One region of the Bacillus sp. V2I10 genome, then DNA from elsewhere that is predicted to be linked to it. Evidence: a T-box and tRNA genes for the amino acid it is inferred to sense, from the RefSeq annotation. Region 1 holds a T-box; the other regions hold tRNA genes.
The links. A T-box is a leader RNA that pairs with one kind of tRNA and senses whether it is charged. The one in region 1 lies ahead of ileS (isoleucine--tRNA ligase), so its partner is inferred to be a tRNA-Ile.
Positions count from the first base shown of each region.

Region 1 (4,123 bases):
CATAGACGAAGGATGTCTCCACCAAGCTGGTTCATGACTTTTGAAGGCAGTACGACGTTTCCTAAAGATTTACTCATTTTGCGTCCTTCACCGTCAAGAGCAAATCCATGGCTCAGCACTCCTTTGTATGGAGCTTTACCAGTTACAGCAACTGCTGTTGATAAGGAAGAGTTAAACCACCCGCGGTATTGATCAGATCCTTCTAAATAAAGATCTGCCGAACGCTGCAGGTCATCTCTTTCTAATAAGACAGCCTGATGGGATGAACCTGAATCAAACCATACATCCATAATGTCCTGTTCTTTTGTGAACAATCCATTTGGGCTTCCTTCATGTTTAAATCCTTCAGGAAGCAGATCTTTTGTTTCACGTTCAAACCAAACATTGGAACCATGTTCACGGAACAAGCCTGAAACATGATTGATCGTTTCATCTGTAATGATTGGTTCTCCATTCTCAGCATAGAAAACCGGAATTGGAACTCCCCACGCACGCTGTCTTGAAATACACCAGTCTCCGCGGTCGCGGACCATATTGAATAATCTTGTTTCTCCCCATGCTGGAACCCATTTTGTTTCTTTAACAGCAGTTAATAGCTCTTCACGGAAGTCTTTAATAGATGCAAACCACTGAGCCGTTGCTCTAAAGATTGTTGGTTTTTTTGTTCTCCAGTCATGAGGATAAGAATGCGTAATAAACGATAATTTCAGTAAAGCGCCTGCTTCATCAAGCTTTTCTGTAATTGGTTTATTTGCTGCATCATAAAACATACCTTCAAAGCCTGGTGCTTCATTCGTCATATGGCCTTTTTCATCAACTGGGCAAAGAACGCCAAGTCCATATTTTTGACCGACAATAAAGTCATCTTCCCCATGTCCAGGAGCAGTGTGTACACAACCCGTACCAGCCTCTGTTGTGACATGCTCTCCAAGAACAACAAGCGATTCGCGGTCATAAAAAGGATGTTTCGCAACCACTTTTTCAAGCTGAGCGCCTTTAAGTGTTTTTGAAACAGTGTAAGTTTCCCACTCAAGTTCTTTCGCAACAGTCTCCAAAAGAGCAGATGCCACGATGAGAGAATCGTCTTTTACAGATACAACACTGTATTCAAGCTCAGGATGTACGGCAATACCAAGATTTGCAGGAATCGTCCAAGGAGTTGTCGTCCAAATAACGATTTTTTCTCCGCCGTTTAATACGTCATTTCCTTCAGTAACAGTAAATGCAACATAAATGGAAGCAGATCGCTTATCATAATATTCGATTTCTGCTTCTGCTAAAGCAGATTCACTTGAAGGAGACCAATAAACAGGTTTAAGACCTTTATAGATATAGCCTTTTTTCGCCATTTCACCGAATACTTTGATTTGCTGTGCTTCATATTCAGGGTTTAATGTCACATATGGATTTTCCCAGTCTCCCCTAACTCCCAGTCGCTTGAACTGTTCACGCTGGTTATTGATTTGCTCCCATGCATACTCAGCACAAAGCTTGCGGAATTCAGCAACACTTAATTCTTTTCGGTTTACTTTTTTGTTTTTAGTTAAAGCTGTTTCAATCGGAAGACCGTGTGTATCCCAGCCCGGCACATATGGTGCGTTATAGCCCGTCATTGATTTATAGCGGACAATAAAATCTTTCAGCACTTTGTTTAAAGCATGCCCCATATGAATATCCCCATTTGCATATGGAGGTCCATCATGCAGAATAAACATTGGACGATCTTTCGTACGCTCCTGCACTTTTTGATAAATGTTCATTTCTTCCCATTTTTCCTGCATTTGAGGTTCGCGGTTCGGCAAGTTCCCGCGCATTGGAAATTCAGTTTTTGGCATTAACAGTGTATCTTTATACTCCATGGGTATTCCTCCAAACAATTTTTAAGTAGGCTTTTAGAAAACAGCCATTAAATAAGAAAACACAAAAAACCTTCTCATCCCATAAGGGACGAGAAGGTTTTCTCGCGGTACCACCCTTTTAGATAAACGACAGCCTGTTTATCCTCTCGACATTCGTAACGTGAATAACGCGTCTTTGCTTACTTTCTATTTGTTTCAGCAAAAAACTCAAGGGTGATCTTCACTCATTCTCCTTTGCCGGGCTTCCACCAGATCCGGCTCGCTTAAAAAGGTTAAAAAGAGCTACTCTCCCTCTCATCGTTTCAATTTTTTATTTTATAATAATTGTAGTAGTGATCGTATTATATGTGAAACTATGTACGCAAGTCAAGATTACACTTTAGATTCTTCGCGTTCTTCGTAAAGAGCTTCTACTTCATACTCTAATAAATGATCCCAGTCGTCATTTTTAAGAAGATCAAGCTGTGCTTCAATCAGCATTTGGAACCTAGTGCGGAAAACCTTAGACTGCTTTTTGAGTTCTTCAATCTCAACTGCAATTTTTCTTGATTTAGACAGTGATTCATTAATGATGCGGTCTGCGTTCTTTTCTGCTTCTTTTACAATTAATTTCGCTTCTTTTTGAGCGTGGCGGCGAACCTCTTCAGCTGCTTCCTGAGCAACTAGAATCGATTTGTTAAGAGTTTCTTCAATGTTTGCAAAATGACCAAGCTTCTCAGTCAATTCGCCGACTTTTGATTCAAGTTCTTTGCGTTCGCGAATCGCCATTTCATAATCTTTTATCACTTGATCAAGGAATTCGTTCACTTCATCTTCATCATAGCCGCGGAAGCCTTTGTTGAATTCTTTGTTATGAATATCTAACGGTGTTAAGGGCACTTCTGCCACCTCCATTATGTATTGAATGAAACGTTTCTTTTAAAATAGTATAATTCATTATTAGACAGAAAGGTCAAAATTCCTGCTAAATCCCTGAAATTATTTTTGTTTTCCAATAGTCAGCTTCCATTTATCCTTCTTTGTTCTGCCGTCAATCGACAAAAGCTTGGATCTCCCAAAACCTCTGACAGAAAAGGTGTCTCCCTCGCGGCATTCAAAGGAAGTCTGCTCGGTGACTTTCCAGTTTACTTTTACATGTCCATTCTGAATGAGCATGCCGATTTTTTGTCTGGAAACATTATAAATAGAAGCTGCAACAGCATCTAATCTTAATGAGCTGACAGTTGCAGACAGCTCTTGAATTTCTTCATGATGCGGAATTCGCAGGCTCCAGTCAAGCTTCCGAAGGGAAACCTTTGCTCTGCCGATTTCGGTTACATTCATTAAAATAAAATCCTCAACCTCTTTTGCTGCCACAAGCTGAATCCGCTCACCGAAGAACAAAAGATCTCCAAATTTAGACCGTTTTAATCCAAGAGACATAAGTGATCCTAAAATATGGCGATGCTCAAGAGAGATAAATTTAACTGGATATTGAATTTCAATCAATGATAACTGAAAATCATCCAAGGAAGGTGTAAAGTAATCAGGGTAAAGAAGAGCACGCTTTCTCTCCATGTCATCACCTGAAAACATGACATTTATTTCCCCGTTTGAACCGACAACAGCCTGAACCATTTCCTGCTCTCTCGGATCAAGAAAGTCAGTCAGTTTAGGACTGTAAAAATTCAGAACATTTTCTTTCCACTCCATCACCTGATCAATGAAATGACGCTCTTCCTGTCTAAAATGCTGATAAACATGGTTCACTTCATACAGCTCCAACCATTCTAAAATGAAAACAGTGCCGATAAACGGCACTTGTAAGACAATCTTATCCAATCATGCTGAAAATTGAATTCAGCCCATATCCCGCAAATCTTAGGGCAAGAAGCGCCACAATCGGGGAAATATCAATCATTCCAAGCGGCGGAATGAATCTGCGGAATGGTTCCAGATAAGGTTCGACAATCTTAGCTAAAAATTGGCCAAAACCGCTTTCTCTTGCATTTGGAAACCAGGAAAGCAGAATGTAAATAATAATCGCGTACGAATAAATCTGCAATAATGTAAATAATACATCAGCTACTATACCCATCTAGATTTACCACCTCTGATCTTCTTCAGTTACAATTTCAGATATAGATCCTGCGACATCCACATTATCAGGAGTGCAAAGAAAAATATTTGCTCCTATTTTTTGAATGTCTCCTCCTATAGCGTACACAGTTCCGCTTAAAAAGTCTACAATCCGTTTTGCCTGATCATGCTGAATACGCTGGAGA
Region 1 covers NZ_JAUSYV010000001.1:3,655,922-3,660,044, forward strand. Annotated here, with positions in the region: gene ileS (isoleucine--tRNA ligase) at 1-1,859, opposite strand, end outside; T-box leader at 1,941-2,166, opposite strand; gene QFZ72_RS18465 (DivIVA domain-containing protein) at 2,232-2,738, opposite strand; gene QFZ72_RS18470 (YlmH family RNA-binding protein) at 2,838-3,608, opposite strand; gene QFZ72_RS18475 (YggT family protein) at 3,673-3,936, opposite strand; gene QFZ72_RS18480 (cell division protein SepF) at 3,943-4,123, opposite strand, start outside.

Region 2 (4,123 bases), 3.3 Mb from region 1:
CTTTGGGACCTTAGCTGGTGGTCTGGGCTGTTTCCCTCTTGACTACGGATCTTATCACTCGCAGTCTGACTCCCAAGGAGCAAGTCTTTGGCATTCGGAGTTTGACTGAATTCGGTAACCCGATGAGGGCCCCTAGTCCAATCAGTGCTCTACCTCCAAGACTCTCATACTTGAGGCTAGCCCTAAAGCTATTTCGGAGAGAACCAGCTATCTCCAGGTTCGATTGGAATTTCTCCGCTACCCACACCTCATCCCCGCACTTTTCAACGTGCGTGGGTTCGGGCCTCCATTCAGTGTTACCTGAACTTCACCCTGGACATGGGTAGATCACCTGGTTTCGGGTCTACGACCACGTACTAAAACGCCCTATTCAGACTCGCTTTCGCTGCGGCTCCGTCTCATCAACTTAACCTTGCACGGGATCGTAACTCGCCGGTTCATTCTACAAAAGGCACGCCATCACCCATTAACGGGCTCTGACTACTTGTAAGCACACGGTTTCAGGATCTTTTCACTCCCCTTCCGGGGTGCTTTTCACCTTTCCCTCACGGTACTGGTTCACTATCGGTCACTAGGGAGTATTTAGCCTTGGGAGATGGTCCTCCCTGCTTCCGACGGGATTTCTCGTGTCCCGCCGTACTCAGGATCCACTCTGGAGGGAACGAAGTTTCGACTACAGGGTTATTACCTTCTCTGACGGACCTTTCCAGGTCACTTCATCTACCCCGTTCCTTTGTAACTCCGTATAGAGTGTCCTACAACCCCAAGAGGCAAGCCTCTTGGTTTGGGCTAATTCCGTTTCGCTCGCCGCTACTTGGGAAATCGCGTTTGCTTTCTCTTCCTCCGGGTACTTAGATGTTTCAGTTCCCCGGGTCTGCCTTCATTATCCTATGTATTCAGATAAAGATACTGTTCCATTACGAACAGTGGGTTTCCCCATTCGGAAATCTCTGGATCAAAGCTTACTTACAGCTCCCCAAAGCATATCGGTGTTAGTCCCGTCCTTCATCGGCTCCTAGTGCCAAGGCATCCACCGTGCGCCCTTCATAACTTAACCTAAATGGTCAATCGCACCATCAGATGCGTTTCGCATTTCGTTGTTTGTTTAGACATAAATGTCTAGAAAATCACTAATTATGGTAAGCGTAAATCTCAGTGAATTACTTGTTATCAATTACGTTATCCAGTTTTCAAAGAACAACTTCTTGGTGGAGCCTAGCGGGATCGAACCGCTGACCTCCTGCGTGCAAGGCAGGCGCTCTCCCAGCTGAGCTAAGGCCCCATATGAATTTAAGAGATGGTGGGCCTAAATGGACTCGAACCATCGACCTCACGCTTATCAGGCGTGCGCTCTAACCAGCTGAGCTATAGGCCCATCTCATAAGTATGAATAAAAGAATGTTTGTGACGTACAAAAAAGTACGCGCAAATGATTCTTCGCTTACTTCTAAAGTAAACTGCTATTCACTTAGAGGGAACAAAGTTCTCTCAAAACTAAACAAAAACCAAAAGCGTCCTCATATATCCTTAGAAAGGAGGTGATCCAGCCGCACCTTCCGATACGGCTACCTTGTTACGACTTCACCCCAATCATCTACCCCACCTTAGGCGGCTGGCTCCTTACGGTTACCCCACCGACTTCGGGTGTTGCAAACTCTCGTGGTGTGACGGGCGGTGTGTACAAGGCCCGGGAACGTATTCACCGCGGCATGCTGATCCGCGATTACTAGCGATTCCAGCTTCATGCAGGCGAGTTGCAGCCTGCAATCCGAACTGAGAATGGTTTTATGGGATTGGCTAAACCTCGCGGTCTCGCAGCCCTTTGTACCATCCATTGTAGCACGTGTGTAGCCCAGGTCATAAGGGGCATGATGATTTGACGTCATCCCCACCTTCCTCCGGTTTGTCACCGGCAGTCACCTTAGAGTGCCCAACTGAATGCTGGCAACTAAGATCAAGGGTTGCGCTCGTTGCGGGACTTAACCCAACATCTCACGACACGAGCTGACGACAACCATGCACCACCTGTCACTTTGTCCCCCGAAGGGGAACCTTCTATCTCTAGAAGTGGCAAAGGATGTCAAGACCTGGTAAGGTTCTTCGCGTTGCTTCGAATTAAACCACATGCTCCACCGCTTGTGCGGGCCCCCGTCAATTCCTTTGAGTTTCAGTCTTGCGACCGTACTCCCCAGGCGGAGTGCTTAATGCGTTAGCTGCAGCACTAAAGGGCGGAAACCCTCTAACACTTAGCACTCATCGTTTACGGCGTGGACTACCAGGGTATCTAATCCTGTTCGCTCCCCACGCTTTCGCGCCTCAGCGTCAGTTACAGACCAGAGAGTCGCCTTCGCCACTGGTGTTCCTCCACATCTCTACGCATTTCACCGCTACACGTGGAATTCCACTCTCCTCTTCTGCACTCAAGTTTCCCAGTTTCCAATGACCCTCCCCGGTTGAGCCGGGGGCTTTCACATCAGACTTAAGAAACCGCCTGCGCGCGCTTTACGCCCAATAATTCCGGACAACGCTTGCCACCTACGTATTACCGCGGCTGCTGGCACGTAGTTAGCCGTGGCTTTCTGGTTAGGTACCGTCAAGGTGCGAGCAGTTACTCTCGCACTTGTTCTTCCCTAACAACAGAGTTTTACGATCCGAAAACCTTCATCACTCACGCGGCGTTGCTCCGTCAGACTTTCGTCCATTGCGGAAGATTCCCTACTGCTGCCTCCCGTAGGAGTCTGGGCCGTGTCTCAGTCCCAGTGTGGCCGATCACCCTCTCAGGTCGGCTACGCATCGTTGCCTTGGTGAGCCATTACCTCACCAACTAGCTAATGCGCCGCGGGCCCATCTGTAAGTGACAGCCGAAACCGTCTTTCCATCTTGAACCATGCGGTTCAAGATACTATCCGGTATTAGCTCCGGTTTCCCGGAGTTATCCCAGTCTTACAGGCAGGTTGCCCACGTGTTACTCACCCGTCCGCCGCTGACCTCCTAAGAGGTCCGCTCGACTTGCATGTATTAGGCACGCCGCCAGCGTTCGTCCTGAGCCAGGATCAAACTCTCCGAAGAAAATTTGTGACTCAATTTGTTGCTGACTTAAAAATTTAAAACGTTTGGTACGCTTTTGGTTTTGTTTAGTTTTCAAAGAACTTATTGCGTCGCACTCTCTCGAAGCGACCCCTTTAATATACCATTTATCGCTCTGTTCCGTCAACAACTTTTTTTAAAAAGTTTTATGTAACGTCATCAGCGACGTCTATTAATATACCACCTGCTGTAAATGGTGTCAACAAAAAAATTAGAACAAGCGAAACCAGCCGCCTGTTCTAAGATAAAATAACCATTTTTATAATAATTAATGCAGCAACACCCGGCAAACCAAGCAATCCAGAAATACCCGCAGTCGTCAGATTAATGGGGATGTGCAGGCCCATGCTTGTACCAAATGCATTAATGAAGAATAAAAATAATGCACCTATTACAACTTTCACAAGCACTTGACCAGCCCAGCGCATTGACTTGAGCGGGGCGCCTGCAACAAGCAGCAGGATTATGATTCCTCCGAGAATGGAAAAAACGTAGACAGGTTCCATTCCACCACTCACTTTCATCATTACTTTCTAAATATCTATGAAAGCCTGGTGAAAATAGAACAAGCTATTTCCTGCCGATTGTAATATTCCTCTTTTTTGCTTCTCTTAATAAGAAGAAATATTTTGATTGAGCCACTTTTAATTCATATAGTATTTCAGGAGATGGCTCCACACTTTTATCAACAAGCTGTTTTTGCCGATTCCATTCATCCTTCATAAAAAGGAGGTCATCAACAAGCAGCTGATCGTATTCTTTTCTAAGCCAGCCTTTTCTGCGAAAAAACAAAGAAACTTCCCCTCTCCGGCATCCCGATATTAAAGCTCCCGTCTTCCTTCCAGAGCTTTTGATAAAGTTACTTCATCCGCATATTCCAGATCTCCGCCTACAGGAAGGCCATGTGCTATTCGCGTCATTTTAATCCCTGTCGGCTTTAAAAGTCTGGAGATATACATCGCGGTTGCTTCACCTTCAATGTTAGGATTGGTAGCGAGTATGATTTCCTGCACCGTATCATCCTGAAGCCTTTTCA
Region 2 covers NZ_JAUSYV010000001.1:329,371-333,493, forward strand. Annotated here, with positions in the region: rRNA gene QFZ72_RS01850 (23S ribosomal RNA) at 1-1,057, opposite strand, end outside; tRNA gene QFZ72_RS01855 (tRNA-Ala) at 1,207-1,282, opposite strand; tRNA gene QFZ72_RS01860 (tRNA-Ile) at 1,299-1,375, opposite strand; rRNA gene QFZ72_RS01865 (16S ribosomal RNA) at 1,532-3,069, opposite strand; gene QFZ72_RS01870 (pro-sigmaK processing inhibitor BofA family protein) at 3,327-3,611, opposite strand; gene QFZ72_RS01875 (YaaL family protein) at 3,658-3,879, opposite strand; gene recR (recombination mediator RecR) at 3,909-4,123, opposite strand, start outside.
Region 2: it has a tRNA-Ile gene. The T-box ahead of ileS (isoleucine--tRNA ligase) is inferred to sense a tRNA for this amino acid. The anticodon was not compared.

Region 3 (4,123 bases), 3.3 Mb from region 1:
CCATCGCCTACGCCTTTCGGCCTCGGCTTAGGTCCCGACTAACCCTGAGCGGACGAGCCTTCCTCAGGAAACCTTAGGCATTCGGTGGAGGGGATTCTCACCCCTCTTTCGCTACTCATACCGGCATTCTCACTTCTAAGCGCTCCACCAGTCCTTACGGTCTAGCTTCAACGCCCTTAGAACGCTCTCCTACCACTGTTCGTAAGAACAGTCCACAGCTTCGGTGATACGTTTAGCCCCGGTACATTTTCGGCGCAGAGTCACTCGACCAGTGAGCTATTACGCACTCTTTAAATGGTGGCTGCTTCTAAGCCAACATCCTGGTTGTCTAAGCAACTCCACATCCTTTTCCACTTAACGTATACTTTGGGACCTTAGCTGGTGGTCTGGGCTGTTTCCCTCTTGACTACGGATCTTATCACTCGCAGTCTGACTCCCAAGGAGCAAGTCTTTGGCATTCGGAGTTTGACTGAATTCGGTAACCCGATGAGGGCCCCTAGTCCAATCAGTGCTCTACCTCCAAGACTCTCATACTTGAGGCTAGCCCTAAAGCTATTTCGGAGAGAACCAGCTATCTCCAGGTTCGATTGGAATTTCTCCGCTACCCACACCTCATCCCCGCACTTTTCAACGTGCGTGGGTTCGGGCCTCCATTCAGTGTTACCTGAACTTCACCCTGGACATGGGTAGATCACCTGGTTTCGGGTCTACGACCACGTACTAAAACGCCCTATTCAGACTCGCTTTCGCTGCGGCTCCGTCTCATCAACTTAACCTTGCACGGGATCGTAACTCGCCGGTTCATTCTACAAAAGGCACGCCATCACCCATTAACGGGCTCTGACTACTTGTAAGCACACGGTTTCAGGATCTTTTCACTCCCCTTCCGGGGTGCTTTTCACCTTTCCCTCACGGTACTGGTTCACTATCGGTCACTAGGGAGTATTTAGCCTTGGGAGATGGTCCTCCCTGCTTCCGACGGGATTTCTCGTGTCCCGCCGTACTCAGGATCCACTCTGGAGGGAACGAAGTTTCGACTACAGGGTTATTACCTTCTCTGACGGACCTTTCCAGGTCACTTCATCTACCCCGTTCCTTTGTAACTCCGTATAGAGTGTCCTACAACCCCAAGAGGCAAGCCTCTTGGTTTGGGCTAATTCCGTTTCGCTCGCCGCTACTTGGGAAATCGCGTTTGCTTTCTCTTCCTCCGGGTACTTAGATGTTTCAGTTCCCCGGGTCTGCCTTCATTATCCTATGTATTCAGATAAAGATACTGTTCCATTACGAACAGTGGGTTTCCCCATTCGGAAATCTCTGGATCAAAGCTTACTTACAGCTCCCCAAAGCATATCGGTGTTAGTCCCGTCCTTCATCGGCTCCTAGTGCCAAGGCATCCACCGTGCGCCCTTCATAACTTAACCTAAATGGTCAATCGCACCATCAGATGCGTTTCGCATTTCGTTGTTTGTTTAGACATAAATGTCTAGAAAATCACTAATTATGGTAAGCGTAAATCTCAGTGAATTACTTGTTATCAATTACGTTATCCAGTTTTCAAAGAACAACTTCTTGGTGGAGCCTAGCGGGATCGAACCGCTGACCTCCTGCGTGCAAGGCAGGCGCTCTCCCAGCTGAGCTAAGGCCCCATATGAATTTAAGAGATGGTGGGCCTAAATGGACTCGAACCATCGACCTCACGCTTATCAGGCGTGCGCTCTAACCAGCTGAGCTATAGGCCCATCTCATAAGTATGAATAAAAGAATGTTTGTGACGTACAAAAAAGTACGCGCAAATGATTCTTCGCTTACTTCTAAAGTAAACTGCTATTCACTTAGAGGGAACAAAGTTCTCTCAAAACTAAACAAAAACCAAAAGCGTCCTCATATATCCTTAGAAAGGAGGTGATCCAGCCGCACCTTCCGATACGGCTACCTTGTTACGACTTCACCCCAATCATCTACCCCACCTTAGGCGGCTGGCTCCTTACGGTTACCCCACCGACTTCGGGTGTTGCAAACTCTCGTGGTGTGACGGGCGGTGTGTACAAGGCCCGGGAACGTATTCACCGCGGCATGCTGATCCGCGATTACTAGCGATTCCAGCTTCATGCAGGCGAGTTGCAGCCTGCAATCCGAACTGAGAATGGTTTTATGGGATTGGCTAAACCTCGCGGTCTCGCAGCCCTTTGTACCATCCATTGTAGCACGTGTGTAGCCCAGGTCATAAGGGGCATGATGATTTGACGTCATCCCCACCTTCCTCCGGTTTGTCACCGGCAGTCACCTTAGAGTGCCCAACTGAATGCTGGCAACTAAGATCAAGGGTTGCGCTCGTTGCGGGACTTAACCCAACATCTCACGACACGAGCTGACGACAACCATGCACCACCTGTCACTTTGTCCCCCGAAGGGGAACCTTCTATCTCTAGAAGTGGCAAAGGATGTCAAGACCTGGTAAGGTTCTTCGCGTTGCTTCGAATTAAACCACATGCTCCACCGCTTGTGCGGGCCCCCGTCAATTCCTTTGAGTTTCAGTCTTGCGACCGTACTCCCCAGGCGGAGTGCTTAATGCGTTAGCTGCAGCACTAAAGGGCGGAAACCCTCTAACACTTAGCACTCATCGTTTACGGCGTGGACTACCAGGGTATCTAATCCTGTTCGCTCCCCACGCTTTCGCGCCTCAGCGTCAGTTACAGACCAGAGAGTCGCCTTCGCCACTGGTGTTCCTCCACATCTCTACGCATTTCACCGCTACACGTGGAATTCCACTCTCCTCTTCTGCACTCAAGTTTCCCAGTTTCCAATGACCCTCCCCGGTTGAGCCGGGGGCTTTCACATCAGACTTAAGAAACCGCCTGCGCGCGCTTTACGCCCAATAATTCCGGACAACGCTTGCCACCTACGTATTACCGCGGCTGCTGGCACGTAGTTAGCCGTGGCTTTCTGGTTAGGTACCGTCAAGGTGCGAGCAGTTACTCTCGCACTTGTTCTTCCCTAACAACAGAGTTTTACGATCCGAAAACCTTCATCACTCACGCGGCGTTGCTCCGTCAGACTTTCGTCCATTGCGGAAGATTCCCTACTGCTGCCTCCCGTAGGAGTCTGGGCCGTGTCTCAGTCCCAGTGTGGCCGATCACCCTCTCAGGTCGGCTACGCATCGTTGCCTTGGTGAGCCATTACCTCACCAACTAGCTAATGCGCCGCGGGCCCATCTGTAAGTGACAGCCGAAACCGTCTTTCCAACTTGAACCATGCGGTTCAAGATACTATCCGGTATTAGCTCCGGTTTCCCGGAGTTATCCCAGTCTTACAGGCAGGTTGCCCACGTGTTACTCACCCGTCCGCCGCTGACCTCCTAAGAGGTCCGCTCGACTTGCATGTATTAGGCACGCCGCCAGCGTTCGTCCTGAGCCAGGATCAAACTCTCCGAAGAAAATTTGTGACTCAATTTGTTGCTGACTTAAAAATTTAAAACGTTTGGTACGCTTTTGGTTTTGTTTAGTTTTCAAAGAACTTATTGTGTCGCACTCTCTCGAAGCGACCCCTTTAATATACCATTTCTACTAGGTTAATGTCAATCATTTTTTTGAGAAATAATTTTCGTTAACTGCTTTACGTAGATGATTTGTTACTGACTTATAGAAGTATATCAGCATCTATTAAAATATGCAATAAGAAAAGAGCAAAAAGTTTGCTCTTAAATGATTTCTTTAATAAATAGGTGTCTTTGTTCTTTCAGCGCAAGAATTTCCTCCGTTTCTTCTATCTTTATAAGAGGTCTGGTCGGATATTGATCTTCTATAAAAACGATCTCTGCTATTCTGCCGTCTGACAATCTGACATTTGTGCCTGAACTTAGTTTTAGTAGACCTTTCTTCAATTCGTTCAATGCTGTCAGATCAAATTTACCAAACTCATCTTGCATGAGCTGTTCTAGAACTTTAAAAGGAGATTGTTTGCTTCTATGCGGCCTATCGGAGACCATTGCCTGATACGCATGAGCAAGAGCCGATATTTTGCCGAAGACATGAAGCTGATCAGCCTTCGCTCCCAGAGGGTACCCGCTCCCGTCAAGCCGTTCATGATGCTGCAGCACTCCCAGCTTAACAGCCTCTTTCAAAGA
Region 3 covers NZ_JAUSYV010000001.1:354,093-358,215, forward strand. Annotated here, with positions in the region: rRNA gene QFZ72_RS01985 (23S ribosomal RNA) at 1-1,421, opposite strand, end outside; tRNA gene QFZ72_RS01990 (tRNA-Ala) at 1,571-1,646, opposite strand; tRNA gene QFZ72_RS01995 (tRNA-Ile) at 1,663-1,739, opposite strand; rRNA gene QFZ72_RS02000 (16S ribosomal RNA) at 1,896-3,433, opposite strand; gene QFZ72_RS02005 (HD-GYP domain-containing protein) at 3,698-4,123, opposite strand, start outside.
Region 3: it has a tRNA-Ile gene. The T-box ahead of ileS (isoleucine--tRNA ligase) is inferred to sense a tRNA for this amino acid. The anticodon was not compared.